Regions from separate parts of the Pseudomonas sp. TSO6 genome, predicted to be linked through region 1. Evidence: riboswitches for the same ligand, from Rfam matches in the RefSeq annotation. Region 1 holds a riboswitch; the other holds the start of a gene.
What was found. A riboswitch is a leader RNA that binds a small molecule or an ion and turns the genes downstream of it on or off. The one in region 1 is predicted to bind thiamine pyrophosphate.
Positions count from the first base shown of each region.

Region 2: another riboswitch for thiamine pyrophosphate. It lies ahead of thiC (phosphomethylpyrimidine synthase ThiC); the one in region 1 lies ahead of ACN6NG_RS13590 (TenA family protein).

Region 1 is NZ_JBLZWV010000033.1:152,311-157,459, reverse strand. It holds gene codB (cytosine permease) at 1-1,058, opposite strand, end outside; gene tenA (thiaminase II) at 1,419-2,084, opposite strand; gene ACN6NG_RS13590 (TenA family protein) at 2,081-2,728, opposite strand; TPP riboswitch at 2,807-2,921, opposite strand; gene ACN6NG_RS13585 (Ig-like domain-containing protein) at 3,172-5,149, shown strand, end outside.
Region 2 is NZ_JBLZWV010000069.1:77,375-82,523, forward strand. It holds gene cytX (putative hydroxymethylpyrimidine transporter CytX) at 1-953, opposite strand, end outside; gene thiC (phosphomethylpyrimidine synthase ThiC) at 1,119-2,999, opposite strand; TPP riboswitch at 3,155-3,261, opposite strand; gene ACN6NG_RS27275 (TolC family outer membrane protein) at 3,422-4,855, shown strand; gene waaA (lipid IV(A) 3-deoxy-D-manno-octulosonic acid transferase) at 5,008-5,149, opposite strand, start outside.

The DNA of each region.
Region 1 (5,149 bases):
CGGTGGCGATACCAGAAGTCAGCCATGATCACCCCGCCCACCGGGGGAATGATCGACCCCAGCAGCACCAGAAACGGGATCAGCATTTCGTACATGCCACCAATCGCCAGCACAATGCCAACCCCGGCCGCCAGCAGGGTTGCCGTGCGCCTGCGCTCGCTGCGCAGCAAATGGCAGGCGGCGGCCGACACGTTGTAGATGGTCGGCCCCTGAATGGTCCACAGGTTCAGGCACAGCATCACCACCGCCGCGAACGACAAGCCCTGCAACATCATCACTTCGACGATGTCGGCCTGCTGGTAAACCATCGCGCACCAGGCACCGGCCACCACCATCAGGCCGTTGCCAAGCAAGAATGCCACCACGCTGGCGATCACCGCCACCCGGCCGCTACGCGACAGCCGTGTCCAGTTGGTGGCTTGGGTGGCTCCACTGGCGAAGGTGCCGAACACCATGGTCACTGCGGCCGAAAAGGTCATGGTTTCGTGCGGTACTACTGCGGCCAGGCCGGCAAAGCCACCGACATCGCGGGTGGCAATGTACATCGAGACCAACAGCAGCACGAACATCAACGGCACCGAGACTCGCGACAGCACGTCCAGGCCCTTGAAGCCGATGATGGCAGTAATGCTGAAGCCCAGGCCAAACAACACCATCAACGGTACGCTGAAACCTTCTGCCAGCCCCAGCAGCTTGACCAGCACGATGGCCACGGTGGCTGTGCCCCAGGCGTACCAGCCCAGTTCAGCAAAACCCAGCAGAAAGTCCGAGAGCCGGCTACCTGCCTCACCGAAACAGAAACGCCCCATCAGTACGGTATTCAGCCCGCTGCGCGAAGCGATGAATGCCAACGCTGCGGCATACATCGCCAGCAAGCTGTTGCCGACGGTGGCCACCCACAACATGTCGACAAAATTGAAAGCCATGCCCAGCTTGCCACCGGCGAACATCGTGCCGGTGAAAAAGGTAAAGCTGAACAAGACCATGGCAATCGGCAGCAGGCCCTTGCGGGCGGATTGCGGGGCTTCGCTGAGGGGGAATTCGCTGGGTGAGCTCATTGCACGGGGCTCCGGGTGGTAGTTGGGAGCTGGAAGAGCAATATGCGGGCCGCTTTTTCGAGGGCCGAAACCCGGAATCAAATCGGGCAGGCAGCCCAGGAGGTGATGTGCACTGTGAACATTAAAGTCGCATTTCGGCGTTATGAAGGTGTGCTGAACGACTTATTTTGAGGCATTCATGCACCAAAGCGGGCTTGGGCTAGGTAGGATTCACCCAGTCGACCAAGCACTTTGGGCCTGCTGCGCAGCCCATCGCCGGCAAGCCGAGCTCCCACAGGTACGGTGCAACCCTTCAATCATTACGCGGTCCCTGTGGGAGCCCGGCTTGCCGGCGATGGGGCGCAAAGCGGCCCCGGGTGGCTACGCCACCCCGTCCAGGCCCATCTGCCAGAAGTCCGCCTCCAGGCTGGACGCCTGGCCAAAAATCCCCACCAACTCGGCAAACCGCTGCTCGGTCATGCTCCGCGCCGCCAGCTCATCCAGGTGCTTGCGCGCAGCTGCCGCCACACCCTGATAGCCTTCCCCGGCATATTCGCCAATCCACTCGCGGTACGGGTGGTTGCTCAAATCGCCAACCCGGTCGGCCAGGGTCCGGCCGATCTCGGCATAGCCGATCACGCAGGGTGCCAGTGCCACGTGCAGCTCCAGCAGGTCGCCGGCAGCGCCGCAGTCCAGCACGTAGCGGGTGTATGCCACCGTGGCCTGATGCTCTGGCGCGGCCTCGATATCGCCCTGGGTCAGCCCCCAGCGGGCGCACAGGCGCAAGTGCAGTTCGGTTTCATCCAGAATCGCCGCCAGCCCGGCCTGTGCCGCGCGGATGTCGGCCGGGCGACGGCTCTTGTAGGCCGCCAGTGCCCAGGCACGGGCGAACTGGATGAGGAACAGGTAATCCTGTACCAGGTAAGTGCGGAACGCTGCCTCACTCAGCGTGCCCTCACCCATCTGCCGCACGAAGTCATGGTCTACGTAGCTGTGCCACTGTGGCGTGGCTGCAGACTTGAGGCGATCGAAGATATCCATGCTCATTTGCCCTCCGGGTAAACGGCATCGAAGAAGGCCAGCTCCAGCGCAACAGTGCGCTGGTAGAAGTCACTGGCCAGTGCGGCGTGCTGCGGGCCGACACGGTCCAGCTCTGCCTGCAGGAATGCAACGAAGCTCTGGAATGCGGGGTTGTCGTGCAGGGTGATCCACTCGGCATGGACAAAGTTGTCCGGCATCGGTTTTGGCGCCTTCAGCGCCCAGTCCAGGTACAGGCCTTCGGCAACGTTGAGTACCGCCAAGGCCGCGGCGTATGAGCGGGTGGCTGCCGCTTCGCGCATGATCGCCTTGAAACCTGCGGTTGGCGCGGTATCAGCCGGCTCAATGCGTTGCGCCGGGCTTACATCCAGGGCTTCGAAAGCGCGCAGGAAGTAGGTGTTCTCATCGCTTGAAATCATCCCGGCAAAGCGGCCAAAGCGCAGGCGCGCCTCGAACGTATCGGCGGTGGCGATGGCCGCGCCGAGCAGGGTCAGGAAGCTGTCGAGAAAGCGATGGTCCTGCACCAGATAGTCGACCATGATCGGGTCCGGTAGGCTGCCGTCGCACAATTGGGTCACGAAACGGTGGCCAACGGCCGCCGACCAGGTCGGCTCGCTTTGGCGGCGCTGGGACTGGCTGAAACGTTCGGTCATGTTGCTGTCCTTGATGAAGGTGACAGCGAGACCTTGGCAGTTGACATGGACGGGCCTCGCAGTGAGGCCGGCAAAAAGGCAGGTAACAAGCCCCATCCCTTCGCCGGCATGATCCGGATCAGGTTCGAAGGGTCACCGCGCTGCAGCCTTCAGCGGTTTCTCAGCCCTCTGCTGGGCTCCCCTTGGTGGCCAACAGATATACCCCAGCGCGCCAGGGGTGTCACGCCCCAATCCCCCCAACCAATGGGCATTGGGTACCCGCTAGTGGGGACTTATACCCATTTTTGACGCCCCGTCATTTCGCGGGCATCAGGCGCCACAAGGATTTGTTTAACAAAGCATTACCGAAATAACTGTTGGCACAGCCGTTGCTCAGGGCCTTTTAACGGGCAAAACGCCATTGATGGCTTGGAGCCATAGAGCCGCGAGCGAGGCACAAGGCAATGAAAAAACCTGCCGTGATCCACCCTACAGGGCACGCATGGATGCTGTCTTCCGTCACTGCGCTAATGGTCAGCCTCGGACTGATCACGGCCATGGCCTCACCCATGGACGACAACAGTCAACCGTCGCCGACCGACCCATCGGCCTACACCGATCAGCCTGCCGACCCGACCCCGGCCTTGCTCAACCTCAACACCTTGCCAGAAGCCAACCAGGGCTCGCTTGAACTGATCAATGGCGCATACGGCGACCGCAATACGGTGCGCATCGACAACGTGCTGCCGCCCGCCCTGCAAACCTCGGACAGGTACCCCACCAACGGCAAGCCCAGCCCGTTGTTCGGTGCGCAGCCCTTCACCCAGCAATTGCTGCTGTTCGAAGAATTCGGGCCAGAGAAGCTGGACCCGACCACGCCGGCGCCCGAGCTGACCTTCCCTGTACCCACCCTCGGCGCGGCCCCCGCCCAAGACCCCAACGTAGTCGCGCGCAGCGGGCCAAGTGGCACGGCACTTGAGGCGTTTCTCAAGCAACCCGGCCTTTACCCGTTCCCGGCCCAGTACGCCAATGTGCTGGACCGCAACCCCTGGAAGGCGCAGATCGAGATGTTCCTCAACCGCCAGCCGGTCGGCTCGCCTGCCGAAGGCCGGCCGCCAGGAAAAGCCTGGTCGCACCAGCGCTGGAACGAGTTCTACCCACAGGCGGCGTTCAAGACCGCCCAAGCCGGTGCGCGCATCAACCTCGGTCTGCGTGACCGTAAACAGCTGCACAATTATGCGGTTGGCGAGTTCGCGCCTGGCGGCCTGTATTACCAGACCTCCGACATCCCGACCACCCTGGGCACCACCAAGGGCATCGACACGCGGTTTCACCCGAACATGCCCTTGCAGAACCATAAATCACTGTGGACATTCGACGGCACCTTCCCGGCCAAGCTGCTGATGGTGCGCTATGGTCAGCCGATCCTGATGCGCCATTACAACGCCTTGCCTATCGACCCCTCTGCCAACGGCGGCTTTGGCCTGCACACCATCTCGACCCACGAGCATAATGGCCACTCCCCGGCTGAGAGCGATGGTTTTGCCAACGCTTACTTCTTCCCCGGCCAGTACTACGACTACCGTTGGCCGGTGCAACTGGCCGGCTACGACACCATCAACACCCGTGCCCAGGATCCGCGTGCGGCCTTCCCCTGCTCGCCGGGTGAAACCTTGTTCGTCAACGACGCCACGCCGGGCCTCAAAACCTGCCAGAACGGCAGTATCAAGATCCGCGGTGACTGGCGTGAAACCATGAGCACGCACTGGTTCCACGACCACATGATGGATTTCACGGCGCAGAACGTCTACAAGGGCAACGCCGTGATGATGAACTACTACAGTGCGCTGGACCGCGGTAACGAGGCCCTGCAGGATGGCGTAAACCTGCGTTTCCCCAGCGGCTCGGGCATGCCGTGGGGCAACCGTGACTATGACGTCAACCTGATGATTGCCGACAAGGCCTGGGATGCCAACGGCCAGCTGTGGTTCAACCCGTTCAACACCGATGGCTTCCTCGGCGACCAGATTCTGGTCAACTGGCAGTATCAGCCCAAGCTAAAGGTACGTGCGCGCAGCTACCGCTTCCGTATCCTCAACGGCTCGGTATCGCGCTACTTCAAGTTTGCCGTGGTGCGGGAAATTGCCGGGACCAGCGGTGAGTTCAAAGGCCCCTCCGGTTCCAACCTTTCATATGCGCGGGTGCCGTTCCACATGATCGCCAACGACGGCAACATCATGGAACACGCCGTGCCATTCGACGGCACCCTGGACCTCAACGGCGACGGCAACCTGCAAGACAACAATGGCATCCTGCCGCTGCAAGCCATCGCCGAGCGCTACGACATCATCATCAACTTTGCCAAGAACGGCATCAAGGCCGGCGACAAGTTGTACTTCGTCAACCTCCAGGAGCACCGCACCGGCAAGGGCCCGGAAGCTG
Region 2 (5,149 bases), on a different contig from region 1:
GCCAGGTGCTCGACCTTCACAGGCACCAGCACACCGCTGGAAACCGCTGCCGAGTGGATGTCGGCGAAGGCCTTTTCCGACTCGTCCAGCAGAATGAGCAGCAACGGAATGCCCATGCCGGCGCCGGCCAGGGCCAGCAGCAGGGCATTGACCTCGCCACTGGCAGCGAAGGCCAGGGTGTAGGCCACGCCCAGGCTCATCAGCCAGGTGTTGCCGATGAAATAGCCAATGACCGTGCCGCCGAACACGTGCTTGCCGTTGCGGGCGAAGCGCGAGTAGTCGGCGATCAGCGGCAGCCAGGACAGCGGCATGGCGATGACGATGTCGAAGCCCACGGCCAGCGACATCGAACCGTCACCGGCGCGGCCCCACAGTTCAGCCAGGTCGGCCTTGGCGAACAGATTCCAGGTCAGCCACAGGCAAGCCCCCAGCAGCACCCAGATACCCCAGGCGCGCAGCACCTTGCGCACGAAGGCCAGCGGCCCGCTGACGGCCAGCAAGGTGGCCAGGGCTCCAAAACACAGGGTCCAGAGCATCGGGCTGTTCCAGGCACTGTCCTCGCCGAACGCCCGCGCGCCCAGCAGGCTGGCGGCGTCGCGCATGACAATGATCTCGAATGCGCCCCAACCTACCAGTTGCAGCAGGTTGAGCACAGCCGGCAAGCGCGCACCATGGCTGCCCAGGCTGAGCTTCAGGGTGCCCATGGCCGAAAGACCGGTGTCGCTGCCGATGACACCGGCCGCGCCCAGCAACAGCACACCCACGCCGGTGCCCAGGGCGATGGCCAGCACCGCGCCGGCAAGGCCAAGGCCTGGGGCGAGCATGGCGCCGACTTGCAGCACCATCAGGCCGATGCCAAGGGAGAACCACAACGAGAACAGGTCGCGGGCGCCGAAGATGCGCTGGTGGGTGGGGACCGGGTGGTCGGGGGAGAACTGGCTGGGTGATGTCATGGTTGGCGCTCGCCGGCAATGTTGTTGGTGTTCTTGGCGAGGACTTCGTCCTCGAATCGCGACGCAAGGCCGCTCCCACAAGGGCCGCGCAGGCCTTGAACCTTGTGCGGTCCCTGTGGGAGCGGCCTTGTGTCGCGAAGGGGCCGCACAGCGGCCCCAGCGTTCTTACACTTTCTGGTACAGCTGGCTGCCTTCCTGGCGGAAACGCTCGGCCTGCTCACGCATGCCTTGCTCGACCGTCACATCCACGGCCTCGATCTTGGCAGCGTACTCACGCACTTCCTGGGTGATTTTCATCGAGCAGAACTTCGGCCCGCACATCGAGCAGAAGTGCGCAACCTTGGCCGATTCCTTCGGCAGGGTCTCGTCGTGGAAGGCACGGGCGGTGTCCGGGTCCAGGCCGAGGTTGAACTGGTCTTCCCAGCGGAACTCGAAGCGTGCCTTGGACAGGGCGTTGTCGCGAATCTGCGCGCCCGGGTGGCCCTTGGCAAGGTCGGCGGCGTGGGCGGCGATCTTGTAGGTGATGATGCCGGTCTTGACGTCGTCCTTGTTCGGCAGGCCCAGGTGTTCCTTGGGCGTGACGTAGCAGAGCATGGCGCAACCGAACCAGCCGATCATCGCCGCACCAATGCCCGAGGTGATGTGGTCGTAGCCCGGTGCAATGTCGGTGGTCAGCGGGCCGAGGGTGTAGAACGGCGCCTCGTCGCAGCACTCCAGCTGCTTGTCCATGTTCTCCTTGATCAACTGCATCGGCACGTGGCCTGGGCCTTCGATCATGCACTGCACGTCGTGCTTCCAGGCAATCTTGGTCAGCTCGCCGAGGGTTTCCAGCTCACCGAACTGCGCAGCGTCGTTGGCGTCGGCGATCGAGCCGGGGCGCAGGCCGTCACCCAGCGAGAAGCTGACGTCGTAGGCCTTCATGATTTCGCAGATCTCGTCGAAGTGCGTGTACAGGAAGTTTTCCTTGTGGTGCGCCAGGCACCACTTGGCCATGATCGAGCCACCGCGGCTGACGATGCCGGTCACGCGCTTGGCGGTCAGCGGCACATAGCGCAGCAGCACACCGGCATGGATGGTGAAGTAGTCCACGCCCTGCTCGGCCTGCTCGATCAGGGTGTCGCGGAACAGCTCCCAGGTCAGGTCTTCGGCCACGCCGTTGACCTTTTCCAGGGCCTGGTAGATCGGCACGGTACCAATCGGCACCGGCGAGTTGCGGATGATCCACTCGCGGGTTTCGTGAATGTGCTTGCCGGTGGACAGGTCCATGACCGTGTCCGAGCCCCAGCGGATGCCCCAGGTCAGCTTGGCCACTTCTTCCTCGATCGAGGAACCCAGGGCGCTGTTGCCGATGTTGCCGTTGATCTTCACCAGGAAGTTGCGGCCGATGATCATCGGCTCGACTTCAGGGTGGTTGATGTTGGCCGGAATGATCGCGCGGCCACGGGCGATTTCCTGGCGGACGAATTCGGGGGTGATTTCTTTCGGGATGTTGGCACCGAAGCTGTGGCCGGCGTGCTGCTCATTCAGCAGGCCAGCGGCGCGGGCTTCTTGCAGCTTCATGTTTTCGCGGATGGCGACGTATTCCATCTCGGCGGTGATGATGCCCTGGCGGGCATAGTGCATCTGCGAGACGTTGGCGCCAGCCTTGGCACGGCGCGGGTTGCGCACGTGGGCGAAACGCAGCTTGGCCAGTTCGGCGTCGTTCAGGCGCTGCTGGCCGAAGTCGGAGCTGAGCCCGCCCAGGCGCTCGGTGTCACCGCGGGCGTCGATCCAGGCCGAGCGCACATCGGCCAGGCCCTTGCGCACGTCGATGATCACATTGGGGTCGGTGTATGGGCCGGACGTGTCGTAGACCAGTACCGGCGCGTTGGTTTCGCCGCCAAAATCGGTCGGGGTATCGTCCAGGCTGATTTCGCGCATGGGCACGCGGATGTCCGGGCGCGAGCCTTCGACATAGATCTTGCGCGAGCGCGGGAACGGTTGCACGGACTGCTGATCGACTTGTGCCGATTCGCTGAGGTTGATCGCTTTTTCTTGTTTGGTCATCACAGGCTCTCCAGACGGCTTCCTAGCAGTGGAATGTCGGGGAGAACCTGAAAAGCGCGGACGCACCCGTGGACGAGTGCAGTGCCGGATATGGGGGTGCCTGAAGCTGCATGCAGCTGCGACATTCCCGGACCTGGCACAAGAGGCTCCCCGGGAAGGCGAGCAATCTTGTTCCCTACGCAGGCGCTAACCTGATCAGGTTCAACGGGATCCGCACCTCTGCGATCTCAGCCTTTGCTTCAAGGCACCCCGACAAGAACATGCGCAGTCTAGACTGGAGTGGTCGGCAAAGCCAAGCGGGTAAATGCGCGGTTGATGAAAGGCATACCGGGCGATTGTTGCCAGGGGCGCATGGCACTACACTGGCCCGTCACTCGATACTCAACAGTTCAGTAATTAAATTTCGTACAAGGATTGCCTCTATGCTGCGCAAACTCTCACTGGCGATTGCCGTGTCTTGTGCGTCCAACGGAGTGGCCTGGGCAGTGGACGTGCCCTCGACAGTCAAAACCGACCTGGTCAGCGTTTATCAGGAAGCGGTAGACAACAACGCCGACCTGGCTGCGGCACGCGCCGATTATGGCGCGCGCCGCGAAGTGGTACCGCAGGCCCGCGCCGGGTTGCTGCCAAACCTCTCGGCCGATGCCGAGATGCTGAACACCCGCACCAAGCTGGACGAGCCTTCCATCACCTCCAACCGCAGCGGCAACTCATGGAGCGCGACCCTGGCCCAGCCAATCTTCCGCGCTGATCGCTGGTTCCAGTTGCAGGCCGCTGAAGCGGTAAACGAACAGGCGGCGCTGGAGCTGTCGGCCACTGAACAGAACCTGATCCTGCAAACCGCGCAAAACTACTTTGCCGTGCTGCGCGCGCAGGACAACCTGGCCGCCACCAAGGCCGAGGAAGCCGCATTCAAACGCCAGCTGGATCAGTCCAACGAACGCTTCGATGTGGGCCTGTCGGACAAGACCGACGTGCTGCAATCCCAGGCCAGCTATGACACGGCCCGAGCCAACCGGATCATCGCCGAGCGCCAGGTGCAGGATGCCTTTGAAGCGCTGGTCACCCTGACCAACCGTGAATACACCTCGATCCAAGGCGTGGTGCATACCCTGCCGGTGCAGGTACCCACGCCAAACGACGCCAAGGCCTGGGTCGAAACCGCCGGCCGCCAGAACCTCAACCTGCTGGCCACCAACTATGCGGTTTCCGCCGCCGAAGAGACCCTGCGCCAGCGCAAGGCCGGCCATGCGCCGACCCTGGATGCAGTGGCCAAGTACCAGAAGGGTGACAACGACAACCTGGGCTTTACCAACCCTTCGCAGCTGGGCGTGCGCTACAGCGGCGACGTGGAACAGACCAGCGTCGGCCTGCAGCTGAATATCCCGATCTACAGCGGCGGCCTGACCAGCTCGCAGGTACGCGAGGCCTACCAGCGCCTGAGCCAGAGCGAACAGCAGCGTGAAAGCCTGCGCCGCCAGGTGGTGGAAAACACCCGCAACCTGCACCGCGCGGTGAACACCGACGTGGAACAGGTGCAAGCACGCAAACAGTCGATCATCTCCAACCAGAGCGCGCTGGAAGCCACCGAAATCGGCTACCAGGTGGGTACCCGCAACATCGTCGACGTGCTCGATGCCCAGCGCCAGCTGTACACCTCGGTGCGCGACTACAACAACAGCCGCTATGACTACATCCTCGACAACCTGAGCCTGAAACAGGCGGCCGGCACCCTCAGCCCGCAAGACCTGCAGGACCTCAAGCGCTACCTGAAACCGGACTACAACCCGGACAAGGACTTCCTGCCGCCAGACTTGGCTGCAGCAGCGGCCAAGAACTTTGAGCGCCGCCCTTGAAATAGGGGTGTATTGCTCACAGACCGGGTTGCTTTTGATGGCCTCATCGCCGGCAAGCCAGCTCCCACAGGTTCCTCACTGGCCTCAAGCCTTGTGCAGCCCCTGTGGGAGCTGGCTTGCCGGCGATGAGGCCAGGAAAACCAAAGCAAAAGTCAGCGGATAAGCGCATCCAGGCCATCGAGCAAGCGCTGCAACGCGCCCTGATTGGCCTGCATCACCGCCCTGCCCGCCTCGCCCATGCGCTGCGCATCCTGCGGCAACTCGACCAGCCGCCGCACCGCCCCGGCCAGCCCG